Regions from separate parts of the Streptomyces sp. NPDC048606 genome, predicted to be linked through region 2. Evidence: riboswitches for the same ligand, from Rfam matches in the RefSeq annotation. Region 2 holds a riboswitch; each other region holds the start of a gene.
The links. A riboswitch is a leader RNA that binds a small molecule or an ion and turns the genes downstream of it on or off. The one in region 2 is predicted to bind cobalamin.

Region 1 (2,191 bases), on a different contig from region 2:
CGCTCCCGATGATCAACACCGGGACCCGGACGCCGGAGCCGATGGGCGAGTCCGCGGCGGCGCCGCTGGTGCGCGCCTGGGCGGGGGTGGCGTTGACCGACAGCGCCATGGCCCCAAGAATGGAACCAGTTCCAGCTATGAATCCACGTCGGGAAACACCCTTGGATACCTTGCTGTGCAGGCTTTTGTCACTCATGTGACCTTCCTCACTCTCGGCGGAGTGAGAACAAGTTCTACTGTCGATTGCCTGGTAAGTCACTACACGCGGCGCGGTAACTTGTGGCTGGTTCCGCCTCCTGGTTCACCCGGTGCCGAACCACCGCGACCGGCTCCCTCGCCGCGCGGGCGATCCGAATTCCCTCGCGTCCACCCCCGAATCGAGTGGATCTTCGGGCCGCGACGTGTCATCGTTGGTCCCACCGAAGGGGTGTAGCTCAGCTGGTCAGAGCAACGGTCTCCAAAACCGTAGGCCGCAGGTTCGAATCCCGCCGCCCCTGCCCTCGTGAACCGCGCGTTCACGCCGAACGCCCGGGTGAGAGGACCCCTCTCACCCGGGCGTTCGCGTTGCTGCGGCGTGGGAACGAGAATCAGCAGAGGCAGAACTCGTTGCCCTCGATGTCCTGCATCGTGATGCACGACTCGTTGACGCCATCAGCGCGCTGCGTCAGCACGTGATTCGCGCCGAGCGCCATCAGCCGTGCGCATTCGGCCTCTAGCGTGGCCAGGCGCTCGTCACCCACGAGCCCTGTGCCGACCCGCACGTCAAGGTGCACCCGGTTCTTGACGACCTTGCCTTCGGGAACCCGCTGGAAGAGCAGGCGCGGACCCACACCCGAGGGGTCGGCGCACGCGAAGTAGATCTCGTCCTCGGGCGGCAGCGAGCGGTGGTGCTCCTCCCACGTGGCGAAGCCCGCCGGGACCGCCGGTACGACGTACCCCAGGACCTCACACCAGAAGGCGGCGAGGCGCGCGGGCTCCGCGCAGTCGAAGGTCACTTGGAAGTGCTTGATCGTTGACATCGGCGCACGATAACAGGGGTCCTGCCCATCTCCCCTGGGCGGGTGGATCCACACGTCGCCGGGAGGACGGCCCCCGCGAGCGGCAGCCGCCGGCGCGGGCCTTCCGGCGTACCGGGGCGCGTGCGCGCATCGGTGTAAGGGGTGCGGGTGGGGGGCGGGGGTGATCGGGAGGTCTGGCAGACTGGTCGCGTTGTCCCAGGCTGCGCAGGTCAGGAAGCCGGTGTGAATCCGGTGCGGTCCCGCCACTGTGACCGAGCCCCCTCCGGGGTTCGGGAGTCAGACACTGCCGCGCCGCCTCCACTTCGACCGGGGACGAGGATCCCCCGGAGAGGCTCCGCCATGTCGCGTTCCCGCGCCGCCCTGCGCGCGTTCCTGCCGCTCGCTCTGCTCATACCGCTCGCCGCGTGCTCCGGCTCGTCCGGGAAGTCCGACCCGACGGCCGGTGAGGCCCCGAAGGCCGCGCCCGGGTTCCCGTACACCGTCACCAACTGCGGGGTGAGCACCACCTACCAGGCCCCGCCCCAGCGTGCGGTGACCATGAACCAGCACGCCACCGAGATCATGCTGGCCCTCGGGCTGCAGGACCGGATGGCCGGTACCGCCTACCTCGACGACTCGGTCCTGCCCGCCTACCGGCCGGCCTACGACAAGATCAAGGTGCTGGCACGGGAGTACCCCTCGAAGGAGGTGCTCCTCGGCGCCAACCCGGACTTCGTGTACGGCGGTTACGCCAGCGCCTTCGACAAGGGGCAGGGCCGCGACCGCGAGGGCCTCGCGAAGTCGGGCGTCAACACCCGCCTCAGCGTGGAGTACTGCACCCAGGGCCCGGTGGGCGTCGGCCAACTGAAGACCGAGATCGGCGAGGTCGCGCGCACCTTCGGCGTACCCGAGCGCGGCGACGCGCTGATCGCGGACGAGCAGCGCCGCATCGACGCCGTCACCGCACGCGTGAAGGACCGCACCCGGCCGTCCGTCTTCGTCTACGACTCGGGCGAGGGCTCCGCCTTCACCTCCGGCGGCAACGGCATCGGCAACGAGATCATCTCCCTGGCGGGCGGCACGAACGTCTTCGCCGACCTGAACGACACCTTCGGCGACGTCCCGTGGGAGAAGGTCATCGAGCGGGCGCCCCAGGTCGTGCTGATCTACGACTACGGCGGTACCACCGTCGA
Region 2 (2,191 bases):
CCGCCACAGGGCCCCGCCGCCCCCACCCGGGGCGGCGGGGCCCCGCCGCGCGAACGCCACGCCGCACGACCCCCCGCACCGTCTCCGGGGCCGCCTCAGAGGCCGTGTCCCGGGCCGCTCCCCGCCGTCCAGGCCCCCGCGACCGGCCGCCCCTGACGCACACTCGACGGCATGGACATCGTGATCAGAACGGCCGAGCCCGCCGACTACGCGGAGCTCGGCGACATCACCGCAAGGGCCTACCTCGACGACGGCCTCCTGGACGGCAACACCGACGACTCCTACGAGCGGGCGCTGCGCGACGTCGCCGGCCGGGCCGCCGACGCCGAGGTGCTCGTGGCCACCCTGGACGGCGTCCTGCTCGGCGGGGTGACCTTCGCCCCGCCCGGCAGCCGCATGGCCGACATCGCCGGGCCCGACGAGGCCGAGTTCCGGATGCTGACCGTGGCCCGCGCCGGACGCGGCCGGGGCGCCGGCGAGGCCCTCGTGCGGGCCTGTATCGGGCGCGCCCGCGCCCTCGACGGCGTCACCCGACTGGTGCTCTCCACCCAGGCCCAGAGCCCCGCCGCGCACCGGATCTACGAGCGGCTGGGCTTCGTACGGACCCCCGAACGGGACTGGGCCCCGGTCCCCACCGTGCCCCTGCTCACCTACGCCCTGGAGCTGTACGCCCCCGAGCAGTAGCCGCGCCGACACAACATGTGGGGGCTACAGCATCGGGGCGCCCCCACATGTATGCTCATGGCTGCTGTCGCCGCAGGGGAATCCGGTGCGAATCCGGAACTGTCCCGCAACGGTATGACGTATGCCATTTCGGTGTACTCGCGAGTCCGAGGACCTGCCGACAGCGCGCCCGGCTCGACCGATCCGGGTGCCGACCACGTCCGGGCCTCGCGGTTGGGCCGGTGGACGCCATGCGGTGTGTCGCGATCCGTCGCGCCCGCGTGCGCCCGCTCGCGCCCCGCCCCGCCGATGACCGGGCCGAGCGAGGGAGAGCTCCCCCCGTGACCATCGCGCCTGCCGCACCGCGCGCCGAGTCCGACCAGCCCGCAGCCGCAACCGAGGGCGGGGGCCCCGGTGCCGCGCTGCTGCGCACCCTCACCGAGCTGACGGCCGACCTTCCCGACACCGACCCGGGCCGGGTCGCCGCCGCCGCCCTGCGCGGGCGCAGCTCCGTCGCGGACGAGGCCGAGCTGCGGGGGCTCGCCACGGAGGCCGCGGCCGGCCTCATCTCGGAGGACCCGGCGTACTCCCGCCTCGCCGCCCGCCTGCTGACGCTGGCCGTGGCCGACGAGGCCGCGAGCCAGGGCTCCGTCTCCTTCGCCGAATCCGTCGCCGTCGGCCACCGCGAGGGCCTGATCGCCGACCGCACCGCCGAGTTCGTCGCCGCGCACGCGGCCCGGCTGAACTCCCTCGTCGAGCACGCCCTCGCCGAGGGCGCGGACGACCGCTTCGGCTTCTTCGGCCTGCGCACCCTGCACAGCCGCTACCTGCTGCGCCACCCCATCACCCGTCAGGTGATCGAGACCCCGCAGTTCTTCATGCTGCGCGTGGCCTGTGGTCTCGCCGAGAACGACACGGTCCAGGCCGTCGAGGAAGTGGCCTCGCTCTACCGGCTGATGAGCCGCCTCGACTACCTGCCGTCCTCCCCGACGCTGTTCAACTCCGGCACCCGCCACCCGCAGATGTCCTCCTGCTACCTGCTGGACTCCCCGCTGGACGAGCTGGACTCGATCTACGACCGCTACCACCAGGTCGCCCGCCTCTCCAAGCACGCCGGCGGCATCGGTCTGTCGTACTCGCGCATCCGGGCCCGCGGCTCCCTGATCCGCGGCACGAACGGCCACTCGAACGGCATCGTCCCGTTCCTGAAGACCCTCGACGCCTCCGTCGCGGCCGTGAACCAGGGCGGTCGCCGCAAGGGCGCGGCCGCCGTCTACCTGGAGACCTGGCACGCGGACATCGAGGAGTTCCTGGAGCTCCGCGACAACACGGGTGAGGACCAGCGCCGCACCCACAACCTGAACCTCGCCCACTGGGTGCCGGACGAGTTCATGCGCCGCGTGAACGCCGACGCCGACTGGTCGCTGTTCTCCCCCTCCGACGTCCCCGAGCTGGTCGACCTGTGGGGCGACGAGTTCGACGCCGCCTACCGCAAGGCCGAGGCGGACGGGCTGGCCCGCAAGACCAT
Region 3 (2,191 bases), on a different contig from region 2:
AAAGCCCCCGTGGTCGTGGTGTGACGCCTCGTTCCGGGGAACGAGGCGTGGGTCGTGCTCTCGTCACGGGAGGGTGGTCAGCCTGCTCCCGGCAGAGCGGTACCGACTGGTCAGGTCGGTGATCATGGACCCTAACAGGACTCCACGGCGACGCAGCGTGAGATTCGGCCCGCGGGCCGGCCCGCGCCCCTCGCCGCAGGAGAGGAGGGAAGGGTTCCCATTTCCTGCGGATGCCCGGTGGGAAGCACAAGGACCCGGGTCGAGCGCATGGTCACTCTCGCCCGACGGACTTCTGGTCGCCGGTGCGTACCGACTCCGTAATCTGTCAGGTCACAGGGGCGGCCCCCGGCGCGGTCGCCGTCAGGACGGTCTCTGGTTTGGATGGGATCGGCCGAAATGGTGATCCGGCACGGTGGGTCCCTCATGAGCGGAAAACTTCCCGAACGCGCTTTCGTCCGGCCGGGTTTGGGTCGTACGATGCGGCTACCCGGTCGAGGCCGGGTGCTGTCGCCATGCCGTGTGATGCGGGGGAAGCCGGTGGGATTCCGGCGCTGACCTGCAACCGTGTGCGCCGCCCGCCAGGGTGTCGTGAGTCGGAATGCCCGCCGCCCGGTCGTATTTCGCTTCCCTCCGTCACGGTCTGCGGCGTGGAGCCCGGGGTCATCCCGCCTTCGCGCCGCGGCGCGCGGGTCGGGAGGTTCGGGCGCGCCCGGACCTCGCCCGCCCGCAAAGGTTTCCCATGTGCTCGCTCCTGGTCCGCCCGGCGACCGCCACCTCCGGCTTCACTGCTGTTCTGTCTCGCAGCTGGGCGTGGCCCTTTGCCCCGGATGTCGATCAGCCGATGACACCGGGCGATGCGGGTGCGCCGATCACCTGACCTACGGCAGGGCCGTGCCGGCGGCTCTCTTTCGGCCCGCGACTTCTCGATCCGACTCACAACCTGCCGTGCATCCGTGCGCCCCTGCCGGTCTCTCCGCGCTGTTGCACAACCCCCGCAGTTGCTGAGAGCTTGCAGGGCGTGGTGGCCGGTATCCCTCCATGCCCACCACGAGGCATCCGCTCCACCCGACTCCATGACGTGCGTTGGCCGTCCGATCAACTGCGGTGAGAGGAAGCACTGGATGAGGACGAAGCGTCGGCTGTCGTTGCTGCTGGCTCTGAGCCTGGCGGTGCCGGTCGCCGGTTGTGGGAGCCCCACGCCGAACAGACCGGCCTCCGGGGGATCGGCGGCCGCGGGGTTTCCGGTCACGGTGTCCAACTGCGGCGTGACGACCACCTACCAGAGGCCTCCGCAACGGGCGGTGTCGCTGAACCAGCACGCGACCGAGGTCATGCTCGCGCTCGGTCTCGAGAAGTCGATGGTGGGCACCGGCTATCTGGACGACGCGATCCTGCCCGACTACCGGGCCGCCTACGGAAGGATCAAGGTCCTGTCCAAGGAGTACCCGTCCGCCGAGGTGCTGCTGGAGGCGGAACCGGACTTCGTCTACGGCGGGTTCGCCACGACCTTCGACGAGAAGGAAGGACGCGGTCGCGAGAACCTGGCCAAGGCCGGCGTCAACACCCGTCTGAACGTCGAGGAGTGCCCCACCGGCCCCGTCACGATGGCCGCGATGGACGAAGAGGTCCGCGGCGTCGCGAAGATCTTCGGCGTGCAGGACCGGGCCGAGGCGCAGGTGAAGAAGCTCCACGGCACCCTGGACGCCGTCGAGGCCAAGCTCACCGGAGTGGAGCCGGTCAAGCTGTTCGTCTACGACAGCGGGGACAAGACCGCCTTCACCGCGGGCGGCAAGGGCATCGGCAACGAGATGATCAAGCGGGCCGGCGGGGTGAACCTGTTCGCCGATGTGGACAAGGCCTTCGGTGACGTGTCGTTCGAGCAGGTCGCCGAACGCGCGCCCGAAGTCATCGTCATCTACGAGTACGGCGACCAGCCGGTCGAGGAGAAGAAGCGGTTCCTGCTGGCCAACCCGGCGCTGAAGGACGTACCGGCGATCAGGAACAAGCGGTTCGCGGTGCTTCCCCTGTCGTCCACCGTGCTCGGCGTGCGGGTGCCGTCGGCCGTGGAGTCCCTGGCCCGCCAGATCCACCCGGACCGCTTCCGGTGACCGATCTCCGGCAGGCGCGGACCGGGGCGTCCGGCGCGGTCGAGGCGTCGGCTTCGGCCGGCGATCCGGGCCTGCGGCGGCGT
Region 4 (2,191 bases), 240 kb from region 2:
CGGCGGCACTACGACCTGGACGCGCAGCTGAGCGCGCTGCTGGCGCACTGACCGCGGGCGAGGCCGTACGCCGCCCACCCGGTCCGCCGCCCACCCGATCCGCCCTGCGCCCGGCCCGTCTTCCGCCCGGCCCGCCGGAGCCGCAACCGCGCGGGGCGCCGCCGCGTCTACCCGGGTGACAGCCATCCCCGTCTCAAGAGGAATCGGGGGACGCCATGCGTCACCTGCCCCGCTCGCGCCGTCGCAAGATCGTGGCCCTGGCCACGGGCGCACTGCTCACCGTCGGCATCGGTCTGGCCGCACCGGCATCCGCGGCCGCCGCCTCCACCCAGACCCCGCTCGTCGTCAACGCCCGCTGGGGCGGTCACTGCACGTTCGACCGGATCGTGGTCGACCTCCAGGGCTACGTCCCCGAGGTCACCGTCAGCCCCGTCTCGCAGCTCGTGTACGACGGGTCCGGCAAGCCCGTCCCGCTGGCGGGGAAGTACTTCCTGGAGATCCGCCTGCACCCGGCCGCCGCGCACAACGACGCCGGACAGAACGTCTACCAGGGTCCCCGGCTCCAGAAGATCTACCTCAGCAAGCTCAAGGGCCTCGCCCTGACCGGCGACTTCGAGGGGTACGTCACCCTCGGGGCCGCCTTCGACACCAAGCCGGCCTACGGCACCACCGTGCTGCACTCGCCGGAGCGGGTCGTGGTGGACATCGCGCACCCGAACACCTGCTGACACCGCGGGCGCACCGTAGGACGACACGGCGACCGGCGTCCCCCCGGGGGGTGCCGGTCGCCGTGCGTCGGGATCCCGCCCGCGCACCGCGGGAGCGCGGCCGGGGCTACCGTCCGGTCCGGGTTGTTCCGGTACGCGCGGCCGACTAGGGTCGTCGGGCCTTGGTGTTCGGGAAGCCGGTGGGAAACCGGAGCGGCCCTCGCCACTGTGATCGGGAAGTCCGGCTCCACTCCTGCGGGAAGCCACTGGGTCCACGCGGGGAACCGCGCGGCCCCGGGAAGGCGGAGCCAGGGCATCAGTACCCGTCAGCCAGGAGACCGGCCGAGGCGCGTCGTCCATCCACGAGGTGCTGGAGAGGTCTCTCTACCCATGCATATAGCCGAGGGGTTCCTGCCCCCCTTGCACGCGGTCGCCTGGGGCGCCGCGTCCGCCCCGTTCGTCGTCCACGGCGTGCGCGCCCTCACCCGCGAGGTGAAGGCCAACCCGGAGAGCACGCTGTTGCTCGGGGCCTCCGGAGCGTTCACGTTCGTCCTGTCCGCCCTGAAGATCCCCTCGGTGACGGGCAGCTGCTCCCACCCGACGGGAACGGGGCTCGGGGCCATCCTCTTCCGACCGCCGATCATGGCGGTGCTCGGTACGATCACCCTGCTCTTCCAGGCGCTGCTGCTGGCCCACGGCGGCCTCACCACCCTGGGCGCCAACGTCTTCTCCATGGCCGTCGCCGGCCCCTGGGCGGGCTACGCCGTCTACCGGCTCCTGCGCAAGTACGGGGCCCCGCTCATGGTCGGCGTCTTCTTCGGCGCCTTCTTCGCGGACCTGGTCACCTACTGCGTGACCTCCGTCCAGCTCGCGCTGGCCTTCCCGGACCCGGCGAGCGGCTTCGTGGGCTCGCTGGAGAAGTTCGCCGGCATCTTCGCGCTCACCCAGATCCCGCTGGCCGTCAGCGAGGGGCTGCTGACCGTGCTCGTGATGCGGCTGCTGATGCAGTCCAGCAAGTCGGACCTGGTCCGGCTCGGCGTCGCCAAGCTCACCGGCCGGACCGCCGGGCAGACCGACCTGGAGGCGACGGCCCGATGACCCGCAACGCGAAGATCAACACGCTGCTGCTCCTCCTGGTCGCGGCGCTGGCCGTGATCCCGCTCGCCTTCGGCATGGGCGACCACAAGGAGGAGCCGTTCGCCGGCGCCGACGCGCAGGCCGAGGCCGCCATCACCGAGCTGAAGCCGGACTACGAGCCGTGGTTCTCGCCGCTCTACGAACCCCCGTCGGGGGAGGTCGAGTCGGCGCTGTTCGCCCTCCAGGCGGCGCTCGGCGCGGGCGTCCTCGCCTACTACTTCGGGGTCCGCAAGGGGCGTCGCCAGGGAGCGGAGCAGGCACGGGCCGAGGCCGGGACGGCCTCCGGGGCCGGTGCGGCCGCCCGGGAGTCGTAGCCGGTGCTGCCGATCGACGTGGCGGCCCACAGC

Region 1: linked by a shared signal. The riboswitch ahead of AB0D01_RS27125 (ABC transporter substrate-binding protein) and the one ahead of AB0D01_RS02975 (ribonucleoside-diphosphate reductase subunit alpha) in region 2 are both predicted to bind cobalamin.
Region 3: linked by a shared signal. The riboswitch ahead of AB0D01_RS16985 (ABC transporter substrate-binding protein) and the one ahead of AB0D01_RS02975 (ribonucleoside-diphosphate reductase subunit alpha) in region 2 are both predicted to bind cobalamin.
Region 4: linked by a shared signal. The riboswitch ahead of AB0D01_RS04035 (energy-coupling factor ABC transporter permease) and the one ahead of AB0D01_RS02975 (ribonucleoside-diphosphate reductase subunit alpha) in region 2 are both predicted to bind cobalamin.

The regions. Positions count from the first base shown of each region.
Region 1 is NZ_JBEZIB010000028.1:26,839-29,029, reverse strand. Features, by position in the region: gene AB0D01_RS27140 (GMC oxidoreductase) at 1-196, opposite strand, end outside; tRNA gene AB0D01_RS27135 (tRNA-Trp) at 424-497, shown strand; gene AB0D01_RS27130 (VOC family protein) at 588-1,019, opposite strand; cobalamin riboswitch at 1,191-1,325, shown strand; gene AB0D01_RS27125 (ABC transporter substrate-binding protein) at 1,359-2,191, shown strand, end outside.
Region 2 is NZ_JBEZIB010000002.1:194,702-196,892, reverse strand. Features, by position in the region: gene AB0D01_RS02980 (GNAT family N-acetyltransferase) at 172-684, shown strand; cobalamin riboswitch at 726-861, shown strand; gene AB0D01_RS02975 (ribonucleoside-diphosphate reductase subunit alpha) at 1,005-2,191, shown strand, end outside.
Region 3 is NZ_JBEZIB010000013.1:158,109-160,299, forward strand. Features, by position in the region: cobalamin riboswitch at 488-625, shown strand; gene AB0D01_RS16985 (ABC transporter substrate-binding protein) at 1,122-2,108, shown strand; gene AB0D01_RS16990 (iron ABC transporter permease) at 2,180-2,191, shown strand, end outside.
Region 4 is NZ_JBEZIB010000002.1:434,689-436,879, reverse strand. Features, by position in the region: gene AB0D01_RS04045 (SsgA family sporulation/cell division regulator) at 1-51, shown strand, start outside; gene AB0D01_RS04040 (hypothetical protein) at 216-728, shown strand; cobalamin riboswitch at 874-1,069, shown strand; gene AB0D01_RS04035 (energy-coupling factor ABC transporter permease) at 1,098-1,805, shown strand; gene AB0D01_RS04030 (energy-coupling factor ABC transporter substrate-binding protein) at 1,802-2,158, shown strand; gene cbiQ (cobalt ECF transporter T component CbiQ) at 2,162-2,191, shown strand, end outside.